Regions from separate parts of the Spiroplasma endosymbiont of Glossina fuscipes fuscipes genome, predicted to be linked through region 1. Evidence: riboswitches for the same ligand, from Rfam matches in the RefSeq annotation. Region 1 holds a riboswitch; each other region holds the start of a gene.

Evidence for each region. Region 1 has a riboswitch for cobalamin ahead of ACOBWH_RS06430 (hypothetical protein). Riboswitches for the same ligand answer to the same signal wherever they lie in the genome.
Region 2: linked by a shared signal. The riboswitch ahead of deoD (purine-nucleoside phosphorylase) and the one ahead of ACOBWH_RS06430 (hypothetical protein) in region 1 are both predicted to bind cobalamin.
Region 3: linked by a shared signal. The riboswitch ahead of ACOBWH_RS00265 (hypothetical protein) and the one ahead of ACOBWH_RS06430 (hypothetical protein) in region 1 are both predicted to bind cobalamin.

What each region holds. Positions count from the first base shown of each region.
Region 1 is NZ_CP187162.1:1,085,383-1,087,707, reverse strand. It holds partial or broken gene ACOBWH_RS06440 (IS3 family transposase) at 1-585, opposite strand, end outside; gene ACOBWH_RS06435 (hypothetical protein) at 663-908, opposite strand; gene ACOBWH_RS06430 (hypothetical protein) at 931-1,416, opposite strand; cobalamin riboswitch at 1,555-1,743, opposite strand; gene ACOBWH_RS06425 (Cof-type HAD-IIB family hydrolase) at 1,926-2,325, shown strand, end outside.
Region 2 is NZ_CP187162.1:620,469-622,793, forward strand. It holds gene ACOBWH_RS03615 (hypothetical protein) at 1-337, shown strand, start outside; cobalamin riboswitch at 515-685, shown strand; partial or broken gene deoD (purine-nucleoside phosphorylase) at 1,067-1,778, shown strand; gene ACOBWH_RS03625 (deoxynucleoside kinase) at 1,797-2,325, shown strand, end outside.
Region 3 is NZ_CP187162.1:43,366-45,690, reverse strand. It holds gene ACOBWH_RS00275 (hypothetical protein) at 28-669, opposite strand; gene ACOBWH_RS00270 (hypothetical protein) at 672-926, opposite strand; gene ACOBWH_RS00265 (hypothetical protein) at 978-1,445, opposite strand; cobalamin riboswitch at 1,525-1,693, opposite strand; gene rpmE (50S ribosomal protein L31) at 1,750-2,055, opposite strand; gene ACOBWH_RS00255 (nitroreductase family protein) at 2,140-2,325, opposite strand, start outside.

The DNA of each region.
Region 1 (2,325 bases):
TATTTACAGGAGATTTATGATTGTGATATTTTAATTTAGTATATTTTGATACTAAATTATTTATTGCCATAATTCTTCTAATTTTTTGTCGAGATAAAATAATGTTCTTTCTTGCTAAAATAATTTTAATTTTTCTAGCACCATAAACTTTATAGCTTTCTTTAAATGCACTGATAACTTCATTTTCATAAATATTAATTTCAGTTTTAGTGATCTTATTAATTTGATAATAATACTTTGATTTTGCTATTTTTAATATTTGACACATTTTCCTCACTGAATATTTGTCTTTATTGTTAGTAATTAATATTACTTTTTGCCTATTATCAGTGCTGCTTGCTTTAAAATATCATTTTCCATTTCTAGTTGCTTATTTCGTTTTCTTAGTTCAATTAACTCATTTTCTTCTGGTGTTCTGTTATCTTTTGCTTTAAAAGAACCAGAATTCTCAAATTTTTTTACTCATTGATAAAGAACTGCCTTTGAAATTTTATATTCGTTAACAATTTCAATATTACTTTTACCATTTTTATATAACATTATGATTTGTTTCTTGAATTCATCGGTGTACTGGTTTTTTGCCATTTTTATATTCCTGCTTTCCTAATAATTTTAGCTTATTTTTTTACAGTCTACATAAATATGGCCCAAGTTATTGTAACCTATCCAGCCACCCCAAAATAAACCATATTTAAAGCACAAAAGACATTAATAATGCCAAAACCAACTTCAATTCTGAAGAAAATAATACTAAACATTAAAATAAAGGTAACAAATTCAATGTTTGGTAAAAAAGCAAACGCAATTTTTAGCCCTAAAGCTAAACCACTAAAAAGAGCAATGACGGTCATTTTTAAGGTTATTTTTAAAGTTGAAGGTCAAATATCTTCTTTCTTATTTTTTTTCATATTTCATCACTCGTTTCTAAGGTTAAATTACGTTGCTAATAACAAAACGAAAGACATTGTCAGTATTTGGTGTTAATCACAGCAAGTCAATCCCAACACTACAAGAATTGTTTGGGCCATGACAATCCTTATGAATATGTTCGGGACTTGGTTGATTATTATCACCACTTTGAATGTCAAAATACTTTACGTTAGGATTTAATTCAATTTGACCAACTCGTTTAACAAAGGTGCCGATTGTGCCAGAAGATAATCCAAAATCATTGGGGTAGTTTATTAAGACATCAGCAAGGCTAGCAACATGTTGAACATTTAAACCTTTTGTAAAATAAAGACTAAAATCTTCTTTTTGACCAAGAACAGTTACTGTATAAGTACCTTGGTAATTATTTTTGTGTCGTTCTTGGTAGTATTTTGGAATATAATAAAGGTTTAAAACAATGGCAACTAAAAGAATTAAGGCTAAGGGAAGATAACGTAAATATTTTTTTCATGAAAAATTTTTCATTTTTAATAATTCCTTTCAAAAATAGTGATAATAAAAACCCATTCTTGAGGAAAAAATTATTATATTTATGAGAGGTAAACCATTATTTAACGATAATAAATTATTTACTCACAAATATCACAATCCCAGGGATATTTATTTTACCAAGAGTTAACGGCAGGTCTACTGGCTTAGAATCATTTTACTAATTGTTTCTTCCCAAAAAATTTTTTCAGTGAGTAAATACAATGTTCATCATCATTACAGTTGCTGGGACAGCTTGAGCATATTAACTCAATTCCCTTTTCAAAACATTTTTAAGTGTTTACCGCTAATTCAAATGAAAGCGTGATGCTTTACGGTTTAATTATAAACCAAAAATTTTAACTCGGAAAGGGTTTCAAGATTACTTTTTTATTTATTCCTATCAACAAGGTTAAAACTAAGCGATAATTATTGTAATTTTAGCAATATCTTTTACAAGTACTAGAAAATAGATTAAAATTATTATATATAGGAGAATATTGATTATGACAGAAATTAAGTTAATTGCTGTTGATTTAGATGGAACAGCTTTAAATTCAACTGGTGAGATGTCACCACATACGTTAGAAGTTTTGCAAGGACTAGCGGCAAAGGATATTAAATTAGTAATTGCGACTGGGCGGCCATTATATCAGACAAAGCATATTGTCACAAATTTAGGATTAACGGATAAGAATGATTTTACTGTTAGTTTAAATGGCTCGGTTGTGGCAAATAATGCCACTGAAGAAATTTTATTTTGTGATTATTTTGATCAACAATTATTACGAGAACTTTATGCTGATGTCTTGGCATTTGATTTAGACACCTTAATTATGTTTGATGCTGATCATTCTTCGTTTAATAAAATGTTGTTACATTGTAAGGGTTTTGAAGATAAAATGA
Region 2 (2,325 bases), 460 kb from region 1:
TGAATCAAATAAAAATTCAGGGGTTTGGCATCTTAGTAAGGATGCATTTAATAAGATCTTAGCTTTACCAAAATATGATTATCGAAAAGTCTTAAAAATTTTAATTGATGATTTTAAAGCAACTGATGCTGCCAAAAATTTATCAGGATTAAATATTTTTACAACGGGTAATTGAGCAAAAAAACAGTATAATCTTACTTTAAATGATGCCAAAGATACTTTTTCATTGCGTCGTCGTGCTGATTGAAATTTTGATTTAATATTTGGAACAAATAATGCTGTGTATTATACGGGTTGAACATCAACATTATTTATATTGCAATTTACTAAAAAATAAGGATAACCTAAAAAAGCAAGAAAATTCTTGCTTTTTTATTTATTTAAAATAAAACTAGTTGTTTCGTATGAATATTTGATAAGTAATAAATAATTTTAAAATAAGTTTTTTGTTTTAGGAAAAAGTTTAATTTTAACTTGCATTTTAAAATTAAACTTTATATTATTACTTTAACAACTTTAAAAAGCAATTTTGGATGTTACGGGAATTAGGTGCAAATCCTAGGCTGTCCCAGCAACTGTAAAGTGGATGAAAGCTAACATATGCCATTGAGAAGATACTTCTTGAGAAGGAATAGCGAGTAAAGTGAAACTGAGCCAGTAGACCGATCTAAAAAACATTGATATTTATCGGTGCTGCCTTTATAGTTATTATCCCTGGGGTTGGATAATTAATTATTTATTAGTGGAAAACTATTAAATAATAATTTGAAAGACGTCAAAAAGCGTTTTTTAGTTGTTAATTTAAAGCGATAATCCTATTAGGGCATTATTTGAAATAATAATAATTAAAAAATTTTTAAGTTAATAAAACTAATTTTAAAATATTTTATAATTTTAATTTTTTGTTAACTTAATTTATTAAATAAAATTCTTAATTAAACATTTCTTATATGAATATATTAAAATATTCCTTTTCGTTTTGTTTAAATTTATTTTTAATAAAAAACATTTTAAATAATAACCTAATTAATAGGAACGTAAATCCAATAAAGGAAGGAAATAAAAAATGACACCACATATTAATGCAAAACAAACTGATATTGCAAAGGTTGTTTTAATGCCTGGTGACCCGCTACGAGCAAAAGCAATTGCTGAAAAATATTTAACAGATTATAAGTTAGATAATGAGGTTCGGAATATGTTTATGTATACGGGGAAATATCAGAACATTGAAATTACAATTGCTGGAAGTGGGATGGGTTGTCCAAGTATTGGAATTTATTCATATGAATTATTTAAATTTTATGATGTTGACTATATTATTCGCATTGGCTCAGCAGGTAGTTATAAGTCAGAACTTAAACTATATGATATTTTTAATGTTCGTGCAGCGTTTGGGGAAAGTAATTATGCAAAGATTGCCGCAAATATTGATGATAATCTGATTTCAGCAAGTGAAAACTTATTTAACACCATTGAAGAAGTGGCGCTAAAGCAAGGAATTAAGACACATACTGGTATTGCCCATGCTGCTGATGTTTTTTATCGTTATGATGATTCATTATCATTTACCGAAAAACATAATTTAGATGTTGTTGAAATGGAAACATATGCCTTGTTTGCTAATGCAATTGTTACTAAAAAAACAAGCAGCAACATTGCTAACTATTTCTGACAATCTTGTTACAAAACAAGCAGCTTCAGCAATGGAACGTCAAAATAATTTTATGGCAATGGTGCAATTAGCATTAGCAACGGCAGTGCAATTAATTAAATAGCCTAATGGAGGAGAAAAGATGAAAATCGCTGTTTTTGGTACTGTTGGTGCTGGTAAAACAAAAGTTAGTGAAGCATTATGTCAACAGTTAAACTATAATTTATTTAAAGAACCCTTAGAAGAAAACCCATATTTTAATGATTTTTATCAGGATATGAAGGGATTTGCATTTAAGATGCAAATTTATATGTTAACAACCAGAATTGAACAATTTTTTGAAATTGATAATTTAGCAGATACTGTTTTTGACCGCACAATTTTAGAAGATCCTGTTTTTGTTCGGGTTTCACATTTGTTAGAAATTATGAATGATGTTGATTTTAAAGTTTACAATCGTTTTTTTCAAAATGTTATTACGCCAATTTTAAAACAAAAATTAGGCTTTGATGTCATTATTTATTTAAAAGTCTCAACAGCAAAAGCAGTTGAACGGATTAATAAACGTGGCCGGATATTAGAATTAGAAACACCATACCATTATTGGGAAAAATTAAATGAACAATATGAGGTCTTATATGATGAACTAAAGGATGATTATTATTTCATTG
Region 3 (2,325 bases), 450 kb from region 1:
ATTAACCTCCGTAGTGTTTTATGTAACTTACATAATTTTATATCTAATTTCCATCCCCAAATTTAATCGTGGATAATAATTTAGTCCTTCAATATTTAAGGTAAAATTAAATGTTGTATTAATTTTTACTAAACTATTAGAAGGCTCATCAAAACTCTTAATTTGATTACCTTTTGGTGGAATAATTTTTTTAAGATTAAGTTTTTTGTCAAGCCCTGAATTTTTACTAATAAAAGTATTAATAAAAGTAGTTGCTTTTTCTTGCAAATACTTTGTATTTGCAACATTATCTAAATCATTAAAATCTAATTTGCTTTTATCAATTTTAATCTCATTTTGCCCAATATATTCATTATATTTTTTAAAAATAAATTTATTTAACTCATCAGCTTCATTTGGAATAATTGGAATTTTAAAAGTTATTTTTTGTTCAACATTCATATCAGTAAAACGCATTTTCCAAACTCCACTCTCTAATCATTTTTCTGCTACTTTTAAACACTTTACAGCCAAAGTAATATTAACCATTTGATTTTCATCAAGTGTCAATTCTTGATCACTAAGAATGGCAAAGGTTGCCGCGAATTGATATTCTAAATAAAATCGAAAATCCTTAATAGTTGCAACATCCTTTGCAAATCCTAATGGTGCAATTTTACGTTGTGGCAAATTTAAAAAAGGGTACTCAATTGATCACTTGTGAGTTTAAAAAAGTATTTTTGAGTTCCCTCTTGTTTACTAATACCAAAAGAGGGATAAATATCACCTTGTATAATTGTAAAATAATTTGGTAAGGTTGGTAAATCTTCTTCATTTTTATCTTCGTTGCTTGTATTATTTTGATTTAAATTTTGACAACTAATTAAACTTATTGTTGATGTTAAACTCAACGATAAAACTAATAAATTAGTTAATATTTTTTTCATAATTATTGAAAACCCCTTTCTTAAAAAGGATAAATAGGATTATTATTTAAATTAAATCTTAGTTAAAACAAAATCAAATAATTGATCTTGTTCTCAAACATCACGAAAAATTAGACCATCAATTCCAACTGAACAATAATTTGCTGGATTAGTATTAAACTTGCAAAATGGATGTGTGCTTGAGTAAATCACTCAATAATTCTTATTAAAATTTGTTGTTCTATTGTCAACTCTAATTAATAAACATCCAAATGATGTTTCGTTAAGTCCAAAAAAATCCGAATCTGATACTAACATATCACCTAAACTTACTAATGAATTATAAAAAGTAACTGTATCAACAACTGCTCCACTTTCATTTTTTACTGTGATTTTAACACTATTAACATGGTACCCATCAGTATTCTTTTGTAATAATTTCTCACCACTTAACGAAGTTGCTTGTTGCATCGTAACATTTGCTGTAGTTGTTGTACTCACTGTTAAACTTGTTAATACAGTCAAAATATTTTTAACCATTTTCTTTTATCCTTTTGTTTTTATGCTTATATTTTTATTTTATTTCCAAAATAAATTAATCCTATTTACCTAGTAGGACTCTTATTAAATTTATAAGGACGGTCTACTGGCTTTACTTCATCCTACTAGTTAATTCTTCCCAAATATGTTATTCAGTGGTTTATTTAACATTCGTCAGTTTTACAGTTGCTAGGACAGCTTAAGACTTGCACTTAATTCCCTTTAATCCTTTATAAACTTTTAAAGTAGTCTATTTTCATTATAACGAAAAAAATTTATCTTAATAAGATAAAAGTTTTCCCCATTATTCTGCTTTTTGATTATCAGATTTTGGTTTTGCTGTTTTTTTATTAAGTTCTTTTTGTACTTTTGATGCTTCTTCTGTTTGCTTTGCTAATTTTTCTTTTTTATTAAATTTAGATTTAAAGCGTTCAACACGTCCTGCGTCATTAGCAAATTGATGATTACCTGTATAGAAGGGATGACATGAAGAACAAGTATCAACCTTTAATTCTTCCCCCTTAGTAGAACCACTCATCCGCTCTGTTCCACAAGTTGTACACATAATTTTAGTATCAAAATATTTTGGATGGATTCCTTCTCTTGCCATATAATTCACCTCTCTTTTAATAATATGGATGCATATTATTTGCACGTAAATAATGATAACACATATTGTCAATAAAAACAAAAATTATTTAATAATCTTTGCAAATTCATTAAAACCAATCCTTACTCGTGGTAACCTTCTCTTTTCATCTGTTTCATCATAATATCCTAAAGCTAAAACTAACACCGAATGTAATTTAGTTTGATCAAAAAAACAATGTTGTGATAATAAATCGTTACATTTTTTAACATTAAAGCCTCCCATAATTGT